Thiohalobacter thiocyanaticus: one gene and its partner. The protein of the gene in region 2 binds, or shares a complex with, the protein of the main gene of each other region. Links are inferred from orthologs where the notes say so. Each region holds a gene or a part of one and is shown on either strand. Other genes may lie near its edges.

The links.
Region 1: the proteins of CFK21_RS00800 (region 2) and CFK21_RS14735 are in contact, whole or in part, in a crystal structure (PDB 5UE9), measured with the Lactococcus lactis proteins. The link is inferred for Thiohalobacter thiocyanaticus from one-to-one orthologs. Residues at the interface, in WP_025017116.1 of Lactococcus lactis: Gly25, Phe27, Phe29, Glu32, Tyr33, Lys35, Tyr36, Lys48, Phe56, Thr60, Pro61, Arg62, Val63, Ala64, Glu65, Thr66, Ala67, Ser68, Gly69, Met70, Ile74, Gln77, Pro223, Glu251, Phe274, Ala275, Pro277, Phe278; in WP_023189152.1 of Lactococcus lactis: Leu4, Gln5, Ala47, Ser48, Met49, Leu50, Leu51, Arg52, Arg53, Met95, Leu98, Arg223, Met224, Ala225, Cys226, Ile228, Gly229, Ala230, Cys231, Tyr232, Ala233, Val235, Glu236, His237, Asn243, His244, Ala245, Lys247, Glu250.

The regions. Positions count from the first base shown.
Region 1 is NZ_AP018052.1:3,175,033-3,180,413, reverse strand. Bases 1-2,775 are described here. They hold CFK21_RS14735 (dihydroorotate dehydrogenase electron transfer subunit), read right to left. Parts: upstream 1,940-2,775; coding sequence 1,061-1,939; downstream 1-1,060. Other genes in these bases: CFK21_RS14730 (dihydroorotase), read right to left, coding at 2,179-2,775; CFK21_RS14740 (SelT/SelW/SelH family protein), read right to left, coding at 714-995; CFK21_RS14745 (PilT/PilU family type 4a pilus ATPase), read left to right, coding at 1-698. Outside these bases: more of CFK21_RS14730, read right to left, coding at 2,776-3,480; CFK21_RS14725 (aspartate carbamoyltransferase catalytic subunit), read right to left, coding at 3,480-4,466; bifunctional pyr operon transcriptional regulator/uracil phosphoribosyltransferase PyrR, read right to left, coding at 4,463-4,966; Holliday junction resolvase RuvX, read right to left, coding at 4,966-5,379; CFK21_RS14710 (YqgE/AlgH family protein), read right to left, coding at 5,372-5,381.
Region 2 is NZ_AP018052.1:168,643-176,747, reverse strand. What follows is about bases 3,090-5,982. They hold CFK21_RS00800 (dihydroorotate dehydrogenase), read right to left. Parts: upstream 5,068-5,982; coding sequence 4,111-5,067; downstream 3,090-4,110. Other genes in these bases: CFK21_RS00790 (SprT family zinc-dependent metalloprotease), read right to left, coding at 5,830-5,982; trmL (tRNA (uridine(34)/cytosine(34)/5-carboxymethylaminomethyluridine(34)-2'-O)-methyltransferase TrmL), read left to right, coding at 5,287-5,751; CFK21_RS00805 (PilN domain-containing protein), read right to left, coding at 3,368-4,000; gspM (type II secretion system protein GspM), read right to left, coding at 3,090-3,371. Also shown: CFK21_RS00825 (ExeA family protein), read right to left, coding at 1-603; pilus (MSHA type) biogenesis protein MshL, read right to left, coding at 625-2,373; CFK21_RS00815 (hypothetical protein), read right to left, coding at 2,398-2,736; more of gspM, read right to left, coding at 2,733-3,089; more of CFK21_RS00790, read right to left, coding at 5,983-6,366; CFK21_RS00785 (hypothetical protein), read right to left, coding at 6,418-7,941.

The sequences.
Region 1 (5,381 bases), 3.0 Mb from region 2 along the record:
TCACCCTGGAAGACCCCATCGAGTTCATCCACCAGCATGACGGCTGCATCGTCACCCAGCGGGAGGTCGGGCTGGACACCGATTCCTACGAGATCGGCCTGCGCAACACCCTGCGTCAGGCCCCGGATGTGATCCTGATCGGCGAGATCCGCAGCCGCGAGACCATGGACTACGCCATCGCCTTCGCCGAGACCGGCCACCTGTGTCTGTCCACGCTGCACGCCAACAACGCCAACCAGGCACTGGACCGCATCATCAACTTCTTCCCCGAGGACCGCCGCGACCAGCTGCTGATGGACCTGTCGCTCAACCTCAAGGCCATGATCGCCCAGCAGCTGATTCCCACCGTTGACGGCAAGGGCCGTCGTGCCGCCGTCGAGGTGCTGATCAACAGTCCACTGGCCTCGGAATACATCCGCAATGGCGAGATCCATCGTCTGAAGGACCTGATGAAGCGCTCCCGCGAGCAGGGCATGCAGACCTTTGATCAGGCCCTGTTCGAACTCTACAAGGCCGGCGACATCAGCTATGACAACGCCCTGCACTACGCCGACTCGCCCAACGAGGTGCGGTTGATGATCAAGCTGGACGAAGAGGATGTGGACAAGCTCGGCGATGCCATCGCCGACCTGGAGATCGACAACTCGGATCAGTACGCCCTGTCCGGCCACAAGCGCGGGGAGAAGAAGCGGACTTGATGTTGGCGGGTGCCTTTAATCCTTTTTCTTGTCGGAATGCCCCAGCCCCTTGTCCGGCGCGACCTCGTCGCGCACCCGCTGCTTCAACTCCGTGATCTCCGGAAAGCGGCCGGCTTCCTTGCGTGACCATACCTGCTTGCCGTTGACGCTGACCTCGAATACGCCGCCCGTGCCCGGACGCAGCGTGAGTTCGGTGATCTCGTCCGCGAACGTCGTCAGCAGTTCCTGTGCCATCCAGGCCGAGCGCAGCAGCCACCGGCATTGATTGCAGTAATGGATTTCGATGTGATTGTCCATGGGAGTCACCATTACGCTCTTTGCTGTTCCCTGCGTCCTGGCGTCTTTGCGTTGAGCTGTTCAGCTCAGGGAAACACCGCCCGCGCATCGAACACCGGCCCGTCCACGCACACGCGTTTCATCGCCGGGCCCTGCTCGGTTGCCACCTGCACGGTGCAGCCGGCGCAGCCGCCGACGGCGCAGGCCATGAATTCCTCCAGCGAGACCTGGCAGGGCAGATCGTACTCGCGTGCCAGTCCGGCGACGGCCTCCAGCATGGCGTGGGGGCCGCAGGCGAAGATCTCCACCTCATGCAGATGCTGCGTATTGAGTGCGGCCAGCCAGTCACGGGCGAGATCCGTGATATAGCCCTGGAAGCAGCCGGGGAAGTCCTGCTGACTGCACAGGCGGCTGGGCACGCCCCAGTCCTCCAGCAGCGGCATGGCGGCGATCACCCCGTCGGGAATGCCGGGCACCAGGATCTGCGACGGCCGGCGGGTGAAGGGGAAGGGGACTTCGGATCCCATCAGCACCAGCGGCTTGTACGCCGGTTGCCGGCGCAGGGCGTCGGCCAGAAACACCATGGGCGGGATGCCGACGCCGCCGCCCAGCAGCAGGGTGCGCGGGCGTTCAGGGCGCGGCCGGAACGGCTGGCCGATGGGACCCAGCACACTCAGCGATTCACCCACCTGGCGGCGGCTGAGCAGTCGGGTGCCCGCGCCGACCACCTTGTACAGGAACTCCACCCAGCCGGCCTCCGGATCGGTGCGCATGATCGACAGCGGCCGGCGCATGGGCAGCAGCGGGTCGCAGGTCAGATGGGCGAAGCTGCCCGGTTCGGCGCGGCGGGCGCACTCGGGGCTGCGGACGCGCAGGATGTACTGCTCGCCCGGATGCGCCTCGTGGTCCAGGATCTCGGCGTCTTCCAGCTGGATGGTGCCGCGGTGGGGTTTGGCAGTGGTCATGGGGTCAATTATGAACCACAGGGAACACGAAGAACACTTGGAAAACGGTTATCCACCGCTTTCGGAAGCCGATGATCCGTCATTGCGATGCCCAGACCCGAAGGGTGGGGTGCCCATGATGAAACCCGGAGGGCTTCTATGGGTGCGAAGGGGTGGGCGTAGCGAATAATCCCTACAGGTTGGTGCTGCATTACGAGATTGCCGCGCTGCGCTCGCAATGACGCGTAAAAAAGTGGTCGCTAGCGCTCGAACACCCGCCGTCCGCCCAGCAGGGTGTGCATGACCCGCCCCTTCACTTCCCAGCCCATGAAGGGCGTGTTGTGGCCCTGGCTGAGCAGGCTGGCGGGCGCGATGCGCCAGGTTGCCTCGGGGTCGAACAGGGTGATGTCGGCCGCCGCCCCCGGGTTCAGGGTGCCGGTGCCCTGTTCGAACAGCCCCAGGATACGGGCCGGGCCGGCAGTCAGGCGCTCGATGACCTCGGGCAGGGTCAGCAGCTTGTCCTCGACCAGCCGCAGTGCCAGCGGCAGCAGGGTGTCGAGGCCGGAGATGCCGGGCTCGGTGGCCGGGAAGGGGTTGAGCTTGGCATCGGCCTCGTGCGGCTGGTGGTCGCTGCACAGGGCCGACAGGGTGCCGCGGGCCAGGCCGGCGCGCAGGCCCTCACGGTCGCGCTGGGTGCGCAGCGGCGGGTAGACATGGAACTGGCTGTCGAAGTCGGCGATGTCCAGCTCGGTGAAATACAGATACGGGATGGCCGCGTCGGCCGTGACCGGCACGCCGTCGTACTGGGCACGGGCGATCATCTGCACCGAGCGGCTGTGGGTCAGGCGACAGAAGTGCGCCCGCACCCCGGTGTGTTCGATCAGGGCCAGGTCCCGGGCCACGGCGGCGGTCTCGGCCGCGGCCGGGATGCCGGGCAGACCCAGGCGGGTGGCGACGGCGCCCTCATGGGCGACGCCGCCGTTGGCCAGCCAGTACTCCTCCGGATGGATGAATACGGTCAGGTCGAAGGTGGCGGCGTATTCGAACGCCCGCCGCACCACGGCGGTATGCAGGATCGGCGACTGGGCGTTGCTCACACCGCGGCAGCCGGCCTCCTTGAGGGCGGCCATCTCGGTCAGATGCTCGCCGGCCAGCCCCTGGGTCAGCGCCCCCAGGGTGACGACGCGGGCATGGCCGGCGCGTTCGGCGCGCTGGCGGATGAGTTCCACCACGGCCGGGGTGTCGATGATGGGGTCGGTGGTCGGCGGACAGCACAGGGTGGTGATGCCGCCGGCGGCCGCCGCGCGGGTCTCCGAGGCGATAGTGGCCTTGTTCTCGTGGCCCGGCTCACGCAGGTGCGCGGCCAGTTCCACCAGACCGGGGCAGACGACCAGGCCGCGGGCGTCGATCTCCAGTTCCGGCTTGAAGTCGTCGGGTACGGCTTCGCCCACGCCGGTGATGCGCCCGGCGGCGACGGCGACGTCGACCTCGGCGTCGAGGTGGTTGGCCGGGTCGATGACGCGGCCGCCGCGGATCAGTATGCGGGGTTTCCTGGCCGCCATCAGTGCCTGTCCCCGGCCTCGGCTTCGCCGTGGGCGCGCATGGTCATGGACATGACCGCCATGCGCACGGCAATGCCGTGGGTGACCTGCTCCAGGATCACCGAACGCGGGCCGTCGGCGACCTGGGAGTCCATCTCCACCCCGCGGTTGATCGGCCCCGGATGCATCACGGTGACGTCCGGATCGGCCACCGCCAGGCGCTGCTCGGTCAGACCGAACAGCCGGAAGTATTCGTGTTCGCTCGGCAGCATCGCGCCCTGCATGCGTTCGCGCTGCAGCCGCAGCATGATGATCACATCCACGTCGCGGATGCCGGCTTCCAGGTCGTGATAGACCTGTACCCCGAGGGCTTCGGCATCCACCGGGATCAGCGTCTTGGGTGCGACGATGCGCACCTCGCCGGTGTTGAGCGTGTTCAGCGCATGGATCTGCGAGCGGGCCACGCGCGAGTGCATGACATCGCCGACGATGGCCACCCGCAGCCGGCCGAAATCCGGACCCTTCACCCGACGGATGGTGAACATGTCCAGCATCGCCTGGGTGGGGTGGGCGTGACGGCCGTCACCGGCGTTGAGCACGCTGATGTGCGGGGCCACATGGCGGGCGAAGAAGTGGGCCGCGCCGCTGTCGGCGTGGCGCACCACGAACATGTCCACGTGCATGGCCTCCAGGTTGCGCAGGGTGTCGAGCAGGGTCTCGCCCTTCACCGCGCTGGAGGCGTCGATGTTGATGTTGAGCACGTCCGCCGACAGGCGCTTGGCCGCCAGTTCGAAGGTGGTGCGGGTGCGGGTGCTGGCCTCGAAGAACAGGTTGACGATGGTCTTGCCGCGCAGCAGCGGTACCTTCTTCACCTGCTGGGCGGTCACGCCGGCGAAGGATTCGGCGGTGTCCAGTATCTCGGTGAGAATGGAATGCGAAAGCCCCTCGATGGTGAGGAAGTGGCGCAGCCGGCCCTGATCGTCGACTTGCAGGTTGGTGCCGCTCATGCCGCCTCGTGAATCTCCAGTATCAGGGGCTCGGGCCCGGTGAGCTTGACGTGTTCGCCCAGGTTGAGCTTGAGCCGGGTGCCGACCACGTCGGCCTCGATCGGCAGCTCGCGCCCGCCGCGCTCGACCAGCACCGCCAGGATCACCGAGGCCGGGCGGCCATAGTCGAAGATCTCGTTCATGGCCGCGCGGATGGTGCGCCCCGTGTGCAGCACATCATCGACCAGGATGATGTGGCGGTCGTCGACCTGGAACGGGATGTCCGACGGCTTGACCTGGGGGTGCAGGCCGATGCGGGTGAAATCGTCGCGGTAGAAGGTGATGTCCAGGCTGCCCAGCGGCTGTTCCAGCCCCAGCGCACGATGCAGCTCGCTTGCCACCCAGACCCCGCCGGTATGGATGCCGACCATGGCCGGATCCTCCACGCCGCGGCGCTGGAGCAGGGCGCTGAGATCCCCGGCCATCTGGGCCAGCAGGGGTTCGACAGGGGTCTGGGTCATCAGTGTTCCTTATGTTCGTCCAGCCAGTCCTGCAGGATGATGCGTGCCGACTGGGCATCGATGTCTGCGTCATTGCCGGTCTCGAGCCGACGCGCCGCCTGCGAGCTCAGGCGCTCGTCCATCAGGTGCACCGGCAGCCCGAAGCGCCCGTGCAGCCGGCGGGCGAAACGCTCGGCCGCGGCCGTGGTCGCGCTGGTATCGCCGGTGAGATACAGCGGCCGGCCCACCACCAGGGCCTGGGGCCGCCACTCGTCCAGCAGGGCGGCGACCCGGCCCCAGTCCGGCTGACCGTCGCGGGCGGGGAGCGATTGTAACGCACGCGCCGTCCCTGTCACCGTCTGGCCGACGGCGACACCGATTTTTTTCCTGCCGTGATCGAAGCCGAGCAGGGTGGCCGCTGCGGCCTCAGGCATGC
Region 2 (8,105 bases):
CACATAGGCGCGGGTCTCGGCCGCGGTCAGGGGCCGCAGTCGATAACTGAAGATGATGCGCTGCCTGAGCTGACGGATGCGCGGCTGCTCCAGTCGGGCGTCCAGTTCGGGCTGGCCGAACAGGACCACCAGCAGCAGCTTCTGTTTTTCGGTTTCCAGATTGGTCAGCAGCCGTATCGCCTCCAGCGTCTCGTCCGGCAGGGCCTGGGCCTCGTCGATGAGCAGCACCACCTGTTTGCCGGCGGCGGCCAGTTCCAGCAGGCGGTCGGTGATCAGTTTCAGCAGTCGGTGCTGGCCCAGGTTGCGCGGAAATTCCAGCCCCAGTTCCTCGGCGAAGGCCATGCGCAGGGCGGTGGCATTGACGAAGGGATTGGGCAGCCAGGCGGTGACGATGCTTTCATCCAGACTGTTGAGCAGCTTGCGGCACAGCAGCGTCTTGCCGGTGCCGACCTCGCCGGTGACCTTGATGAAGCCGGTGCCGCTGCGCAGCGCGACCAGCAGCGTGTTCAGCGCCTCCTGGTGACTGGGCGACTCATAGTAGAAACCGGTGTCCGGCGTGATATTGAAGGGCGCCTCACGCAGACCGAAGTGTTCGAGGTACATTCCCTTGCCTTCCCTGTGCGTTCAGCGCAGCCCGGCAGGCCCCGGCGCCTGCATGCGTCCGATGCGTTCGGCCGACTGACGGACCTGGTCGTTCCAGACCTGACCGCCGCTGCCGGAGGTGACGATGGGCCGCAGCAGTATGACCAGCTCGCTCTTGGTCTTGCGTTCGCGCTGGTGCTGGAACAGCTTGCCGAACATGGGCACGTCGCCCAGCCCCGGGGTCTTGGCCACCTCGTTGGTCTGCTGGTCCTTCATCAGGCCGCCGATGACCACGATCTGGCCGCTGCGGGCGCGGATGATGGTGTCGGACTCGCGGATGCTGGACAGGGCCAGCGGGATCTCCAGGCTGGTTTCGGTGGAGACATTGATGCTCTTGGTGCGCTCGCTGACCTCGCTGACCGTGGGATGGATGTGCAGCGTGACCTCGTCATCGGCGCTGATCTGCGGGATCACGTCCAGCGCCACCCCGGAGAAGAAGGGGGTGAGCTCGACATTGACCGACTGGTTGGTGGTGTTGAGCGTGGTGTTGGTATCGGTCTCCACGTCGGTGACGAAGAACTCATCCGTGCCCACCTTGATCACGGCCTTCTGGTTGTTGACCGTGGACACCCGCGGGCTGGACAGCACCTGCACCTTGCCCTGGCTCTTGAGCAGTTCGAGAAAGGCGGTGAAGTCGTTCATGTTGATGGACAGGAAGTTCATACCGCCGAAGCTGGAGGTCTCGGCCGCGATGATGCCTGCGCCCGGGCTCAGGGTGACCGGGGAGCCGGCGAATTCGGATACACCGTCGGTGATGATGCTGCCGCCGCCGGCCTGGCCGCCGAACACGGTCTGACCCGTCTTCGGCTCGCCCAGTGCGCTCCAGTTGATGCCGGTGCGGAAACCCTCGTTGAGTTCCACCTCGACGATCTTGGCCTCCAGGATGACCTGGCGCTGGACCACGTCCTGCAGCGTGGCCAGGTATTCCTCCACGTCGCGCAACTCGCCCGGCAGGGCGCGCACCACCAGGATGCCGGCCTGGGCGTTGATCACCACCCGGCGGCCCTCCTCCTCGCCGATGAGCATGGTCAGGGCATCCCTGAGTTCGCTCCAGAAATCGGATTCGGAACGGGTGTTGACCTCGCTGCCGGACACCGAGGCGCGGTTGCTGCCGCTGTCGGAACGGCTGCTGCTGGAGCCGCTCTCGCTATCATCATCACCGCCGCCGCCGGCGGCCTCGCTGACCTGACCCGAACTGACCCGGGTGCGCGAACTGCCGGTGCGCTGGATATTGAGGTAGTCCACCTTGAACACCCGCGAGCGCATGCGCGCCGGCATCACCTGGTAGACGTTGCCGTTGCGGCGGTACTCGTAGCCATAGACGTCACGCACCGTCTGCATGACCTCCTCGACGCTGACGTTCTTGAGGTCCAGGGTCAGGCTGCCGGCCACGTCGGGATGCACCACCATGTTGTAGCTGCTGTCCTCGACCAGACCGATGAAGAACTGCCGGGCCGGGATCGCGTTGACCGCGATGTCAAAGCGCGGCTCGACCCTGCGGGCCGATGCCGGCAATTCCACCGAAACCGGGGGCAGCAGCGTGTCCTGCACCTGCGGGGGCAGCGCGGGCCCGGCCTCGCGGGGGGCGGTTTCGGCTGCGGCCATGGCGGTGTCGATACTCTCCAGGTTCGGGGCAACGCTGCGGGCATCCTGTTCGGGCAGGTGCTGGCAGCCGGCCGCGCCAAGCGCGGCGACGAGGATCAGGGAGAGTGCGGGGGTCGGAGATTTCATGGTCACGGTCCTTCGCCTGCCCGTTCAGGGGCGCTGTTTTATCCTGTTGGGTTGCAATCGCAGGGTGCTGCGACCGCTGGCCGTTTCGATCATGACGGCGCCGTGGCGAATGCGCAGGATGCGCACCCCGCCCAGGCGGTCGCCTTCCGTCACCCGGATGCCGTTGATGACGGCCTCGCGGCGGTTTTCCGTCACCCGGGTCCAGGTCAGCCCTGCATCCGCCCCGCCCTGCGCCCCGCCCTGTCCGCGCGGGTTGGGCGCGGTCGGGTCGGTCAGGGTGGAGGCTGCGGCCGGTCCGGCCGCAGCGCCGCCCAGCAGCAGCAGGGCGGCCAGTACCGCAGGCTTGGCAGGGGCTGTCCTCATGAGTGTCCGAGTGTGTATAAATTCAGTTTTATCATGGCATTAGGGTGATCCTTCACCTCATACTCCAGGCTGTCCCAGAACAGGGTCCAGGGCAGCTGCTCGACCTGCTGCAGGAAGCGGCGGGTGGCGTCATAGCCGCCTTCCATCTCCAGGGTCAGGTTGTAGCGGCCGACCGCCGGGCCGTCCGTTGCAGCGGTCGGGCCCTTGTTGAACAGCGGGGCGCCGGCATGGCTGTGCAGCTGGCGCAGCTGCAGTCCCCGCGACTGCGCCAGGATGCTTTGCAATAATTGCGCCGCCTGCTGCGGGGCTAGTACCCCGCCCAGCCGCGCCTGCAGCCGGGACTCGCGCTCGGCGAGCTGCGCCTGCAGCGCGGCGATGCGGTCATGGCGTTCCTGTTCCGGGGTGGCGCGGCCGCTGGCCAGATCGCGGGAACGGATCTCCAGCGCAGTCAGGCGTGTCTGCAGGCTTTCCAGTTCGGCCTGGCCCTGGTGCAGGGCCTGCCAGGTGGGCTGAATCAGCAGCAGGTAGAGGAGATAGCCCAGGATCAGGCCGGTGGTCAGCAACAGGAAGGCGCGCTCACGCAGTGACAGCGCATCGATGCGGGCCTGCCAGTTCCTGAAGGTGTCCATGTTCATGAAGTCGGTTCCCTCCCGTCCGCCCGGCGGCTGAGCCGCGCGCTGTCGGTGTGGCGGTTGCTGAGACTGAAGCGCACGCCCCCGGTCTCGGGGCCGTTGTCGATGCGGACCTGGCTCAGCCCGAGTTCGCCGAGGTGATCGCTGGCGCCGAGCTGTTCCAGGTAGGCGGGGACACGCTGGGCGTCCCAGGCCCGGCCTTCCAGGGTCGCGCCGCCGTCGGCCAGCAGTTCGATGCGGGTCAGCCACAGGTCGGTTGTCTGCACCCGGGCCAGGCCGGTCAGCAGGGCGGAGAAGCGCCGTTCCGGCGCCTGGAAACTGTCCAGTTCCTCCAGCACCTGATCCAGCAGGCCGCGGCGCTGTTCCAGCTGCGCAATCCGGTTGTCCAGCGTCTCGAGTTCGCTGCCGGCCTGGGCCTGTTCCAGGGCATCGATCTGCTGGTTGAGGCGGACGTGCTGGGTTTCCAGGGCGACCAGGTTGTGCTCGACCTGGGCCAGCTGCCAGCGCAGCCCGGCATAGATCCCGAGCAGCACCAGGACGGTGATGCCGAGCAGCTGCAACAGGGTCAGCGCCGAGAAGACCTTCTTCTCGTGACGGAAGACCGGTTGATAGAGGTTGATTTGTTGATACATGTCACAGATATCGGACGCAGCGCGCCGCGCTTTATAGTGCGGCGCGGGTTTTTTTCCAGCCTGTGCCGGAAGTTACGTCGATATCTTGACGCGGGAAGGGAGGCGGCGGGTCAGCAGGCCGTCGCGCCGTTGAGGATGAGGGTATCGGTCAGTTGGTTCACCGAGGCCAGTTCGTGCCGGTCGAGATAGTCGAGAATGCCCCGGTTGATGCGCTGACAGATGAGCGGATCGTAGAAGAGCGCGGTGCCCACACCCACGGCGCTGGCGCCGGCAATGAGGAATTCGAGGGCGTCCTCGGGCGTGGTCACCCCGCCCTGGCCGATGATGGGAATGCCGTGGGCGCGGCAGACCTGGGCGACCTGATGCACCTTGAGCAGGGCGATGGGCTTGATCGCCGGGCCGGACAGGCCGCCCTGGTTGTTGCCGATCACCGGGGTGCGGCTGTCGATGTCGATGGCCATGCCCATCAGCGTGTTGATCACGGCGAAGGCATCCGAGCCGGCCTCGATGCAGCGCCGGGCGTTCTCGGCGATATCGGTCTGGTTGGGCGAGAGCTTGGTGATCAGCGGCTTGTCGGTCACCGCCCGGCAGGTCTCGACCACGCGCGCGGACATGTCCGGGTCGTTGCCGAAGGCCACCCCGCCCTCCTTGACGTTGGGGCAGGAGATATTGATCTCGATGGCGTCGATGGGCGAGTCGTCGAAGCGCCGGGTGACCGCCTCGTATTCCTCCAGGGTGGAGCCGGAGACATTGGCGATGAAGCGGGTCTCGTCGAAATCCAGGGTGGGCAGGATCTCGTCGACCACCTTGTCCACGCCCGGGTTCTGCAACCCGATGGCGTTGAGCATCCCCGCCGGGGTTTCGTAGACCCGGTGCGGCGGGTTGCCCAGCCGCGGTGCGCCGGTGGTGCCCTTGAGGCAGATCGCTCCCACGTCGCGGTTGGAGAAGCCGGCCACCCGGGTGTACTCCTCGCCGAAGCCCACGCAACCCGACAGCAGCACCAGCGGGCTGCTGAAGTGCAGGCCGCAGAAGTCGATGGCCAGTTTGTCGGATAGCGTGTCTGTCATAGTTCACTTGTCTTGGACGTCACGGGCACGTCATTGCGAGCGTAGCGTGGCAATCTCATAATGCAGCATCTAACGGTGGGAGATTATTCGCCACGCTCACCCCTTCGGGGCCGCCCTGCGGGCGTTCTGCGCTCGTAAACTCGCTTGTGCCGCGGCGCTGCGCGCCTCGCAATGACGAGTCTGTTGCATTGCGCGTGCTGCGACGCCAATACTCAATATATGCTGCACGTTGTCCTGTACCAGCCGGAGATCCCGCCCAACACCGGCAATATCATACGCCTTTGCGCCAACACTGGCAGCCGCCTGCACCTGGTGGAGCCGCTGGGGTTCGACTGGGACGACCGCCGGCTGCGCCGGGCCGGGCTGGATTATCGCGAATTCGCCGAGGTGACGCTGCACGCGGACCTGGATCGCTGCCTGCAGGCGCTGCCCGATGCGCGCCTGTTCGCCTTCTCCACCCGCGGCCGGAGGCGTCACACCGAGGCCGGCTTCCGCGCCGGTGATGCGCTGCTGTTCGGCCCCGAGACCCGCGGCCTGCCCGCCTCGGTGCTCGCTGAATTGCCCGCGAACCGGGTCCTGCGTCTGCCCATGCGCCCGGACAGCCGCAGCCTCAATCTGGCCAATACCGTGGCGGTGGCGATGTACGAGGCCTGGCGGCAGCTCGGGTTCGAGGGCGGTGTCTGAAAATTTCGTGGTTGCGTAGGTCGGGTTAGCGCAGCGTAACCCGACATGCCGCGGAAACGTCGGGTTACGCCTTTCAGGCTAACCCGACCTACTGTACTGCAGCCGCTGTCCGCAGGACCGGCAGTGATAGGCCGTGCCGGCCTGTACGCGGTGATGGCGGGTGGTGCTGAGTTCATGCTGGCGGCAGCCACAGCGATAGGCATGGCGCCGTTGCCGGCGCACCGGCACGCCGTCCAGCGCATAGTCGCCGGTGGCCCGCGGCGTCGCGCCGAAGGCGCGCATGAGCGCCCGCCATTCCCGGCCGTGCGGTGCCGTCCGGCCGAATCGCTGCCAGACCAGATAGTGGGCGACCTCGTGCGGCACCGTCTCACGCAGGTGGCCTGCAAGGTCGAGCGCGAACACCCGGGGGTTGTAGCGGATGCCGGCCCGACCGACCCGGACCCGGAACTGTCCCGCCGCCCGGCCCCGCAGGTCGAAGTCGATCGCCGGCAACGGGGCGCTGCATCCGAGCAGCCGGTTGCCGCGGCCTAGGTACAGGCGCGTCTGCTCCCGCACCTGCTGTTGCTGCAGCGGCGTGATGGGGGCGACGGTCGGGCGGGCGGCGGAGGCGGTCATCGTGTGTGAACGATGCGGCGCCGGCGCGCGGCAGTCAAGCCTCGGCCCGGTTCAGCTCACCCGCCGGCGGATGGTCTGTCCTTCATGGGCGGGAAAGCGGGTGATGTTGCCGCGGCGGTTGCGGAACTCGGAGATCAGCCGGCAGGCAGGGACGACATAGCGTTTGTCCATCTCCATGGCCTGTTCCAGCAGCCGGATGCCGCGCTCCTCTCCCAGGCCGGTGAAATACTTGCCGGCGCCGAACACAATGCGGGCGTCATCCGGATTCCGGGCCAGGATCTGCTCGTAGGCGTCGCAGGCCTCCTGGCTCGTACCGTAGCGTTTGACCAGCGCGGCGAACTCCATCGCCTGCCGGCCGCGCAGGCCATCGCTGCCGGCCTCGGCTCTGAGCGCCTCCAGACGCTCGCGTTCGGCGCAGCTTTTCTGGTGACGCAGTTGCCAGGCATCCCGTTCGCGCGCCTGCCAGGCGGCATCGACGCGTTCCAGCAGCCCCGTGTGTGCATCCTCCAGCAGCGCATCGGCCGCGGGCGGCGCGGGCAGCCCGGGGAACTGCGCCTCGCCGGCGGCGATGGCCTGCAGGCGTTGCTTGAGGCACGGCATGCTCTCGCTGCCGCTGCCGCGGGCCCAGGCCTCGCGCAGCCAGCGCCGGGCCTCATCGGTCTCCAGCCGCCGCGGCAGCAGCACGCCGAGGTTGCGGTAGGGGTTGATGGTGGGCTCGGGGGCCTTGTCGGCGATGTGATGCACGCTGGGCCAGTAATCCTGTTCCAGGAACCGACCCATAACGCTTTGCATGACCATCCACTCGGCGGTGTCCTCGTAGCCCAGGGTACGCAGGGCATGGCGGTCACGCGCATGCTGCTGGGCCGGCATCAGGGGCGCGGTGAAGCGGTGGAACAGCCGGGTATAGCGGTCGAAGAAACGCCCGATCAACAGCCGGGCCGGGCCACTGCCGGCGCAGAAATGATTGCGGTACTGAACCCAGAGCTGGCGCAGCTGGGTGATCCAGCTGCCGAGCTGCATGCGCTGGCGCGACAGTTCGCCCAGTTGGGAGGCGATCCAGGCCTTGAGCTGGGCCTCGCTCAGGCATTGCAGCGCCGGCATGCCGATCAGCAGCGTGTGGGTCATGACCAGGGGAAAGCCGCTGACCGGCGTGCGCAGCAGGCGCACGTCGAACTCACCGGTGATGCGGATCTCGTGCACTGTGGCACCCTGCAGTTCATGGCGCACGGATTCAACCAGTGCGTGCAGCCTCGGGGCCTCGCTCAGGCTGACCACCTCGCCTTCCGGCCGCGCGAAACGGGCGCGGCCCAGCACCAGGGTGCCGCTCAGGCCGAGTGCGAGCAGGGCATGATCGAGGTAGCCCCAGGGGGTCTCGGGCAGCAGCCCGTTGGCGGCCAGGCGCAGCCCGGCGATCAGAACCAGCAGCGGGAAGGCGACCAGCCAGGCATAGCCGGACAGCGCCAGCCCGGCGGCGGCAGCGCGGTAGCGCAGGGGGTGCTCGGCATGCCAGCGCCCGGGCAGCTGCTGCCAGGAATCGCGCAGGGACTGTATTCGATCGGTAACGGATTCCAGCATGGGGCGGCCTCAATACGATTACGGGATGCTCACCCCATCGGCACGGCAGGACCGGCCTTGTGCGGCCTCCTTCACAACTCCGGGAGACAGTGCCCGCGAGCCGGGCGGAATTGCCACACGGATCACAAAACCCATCGCAATCCGGTACCTGCAATCACGATTTA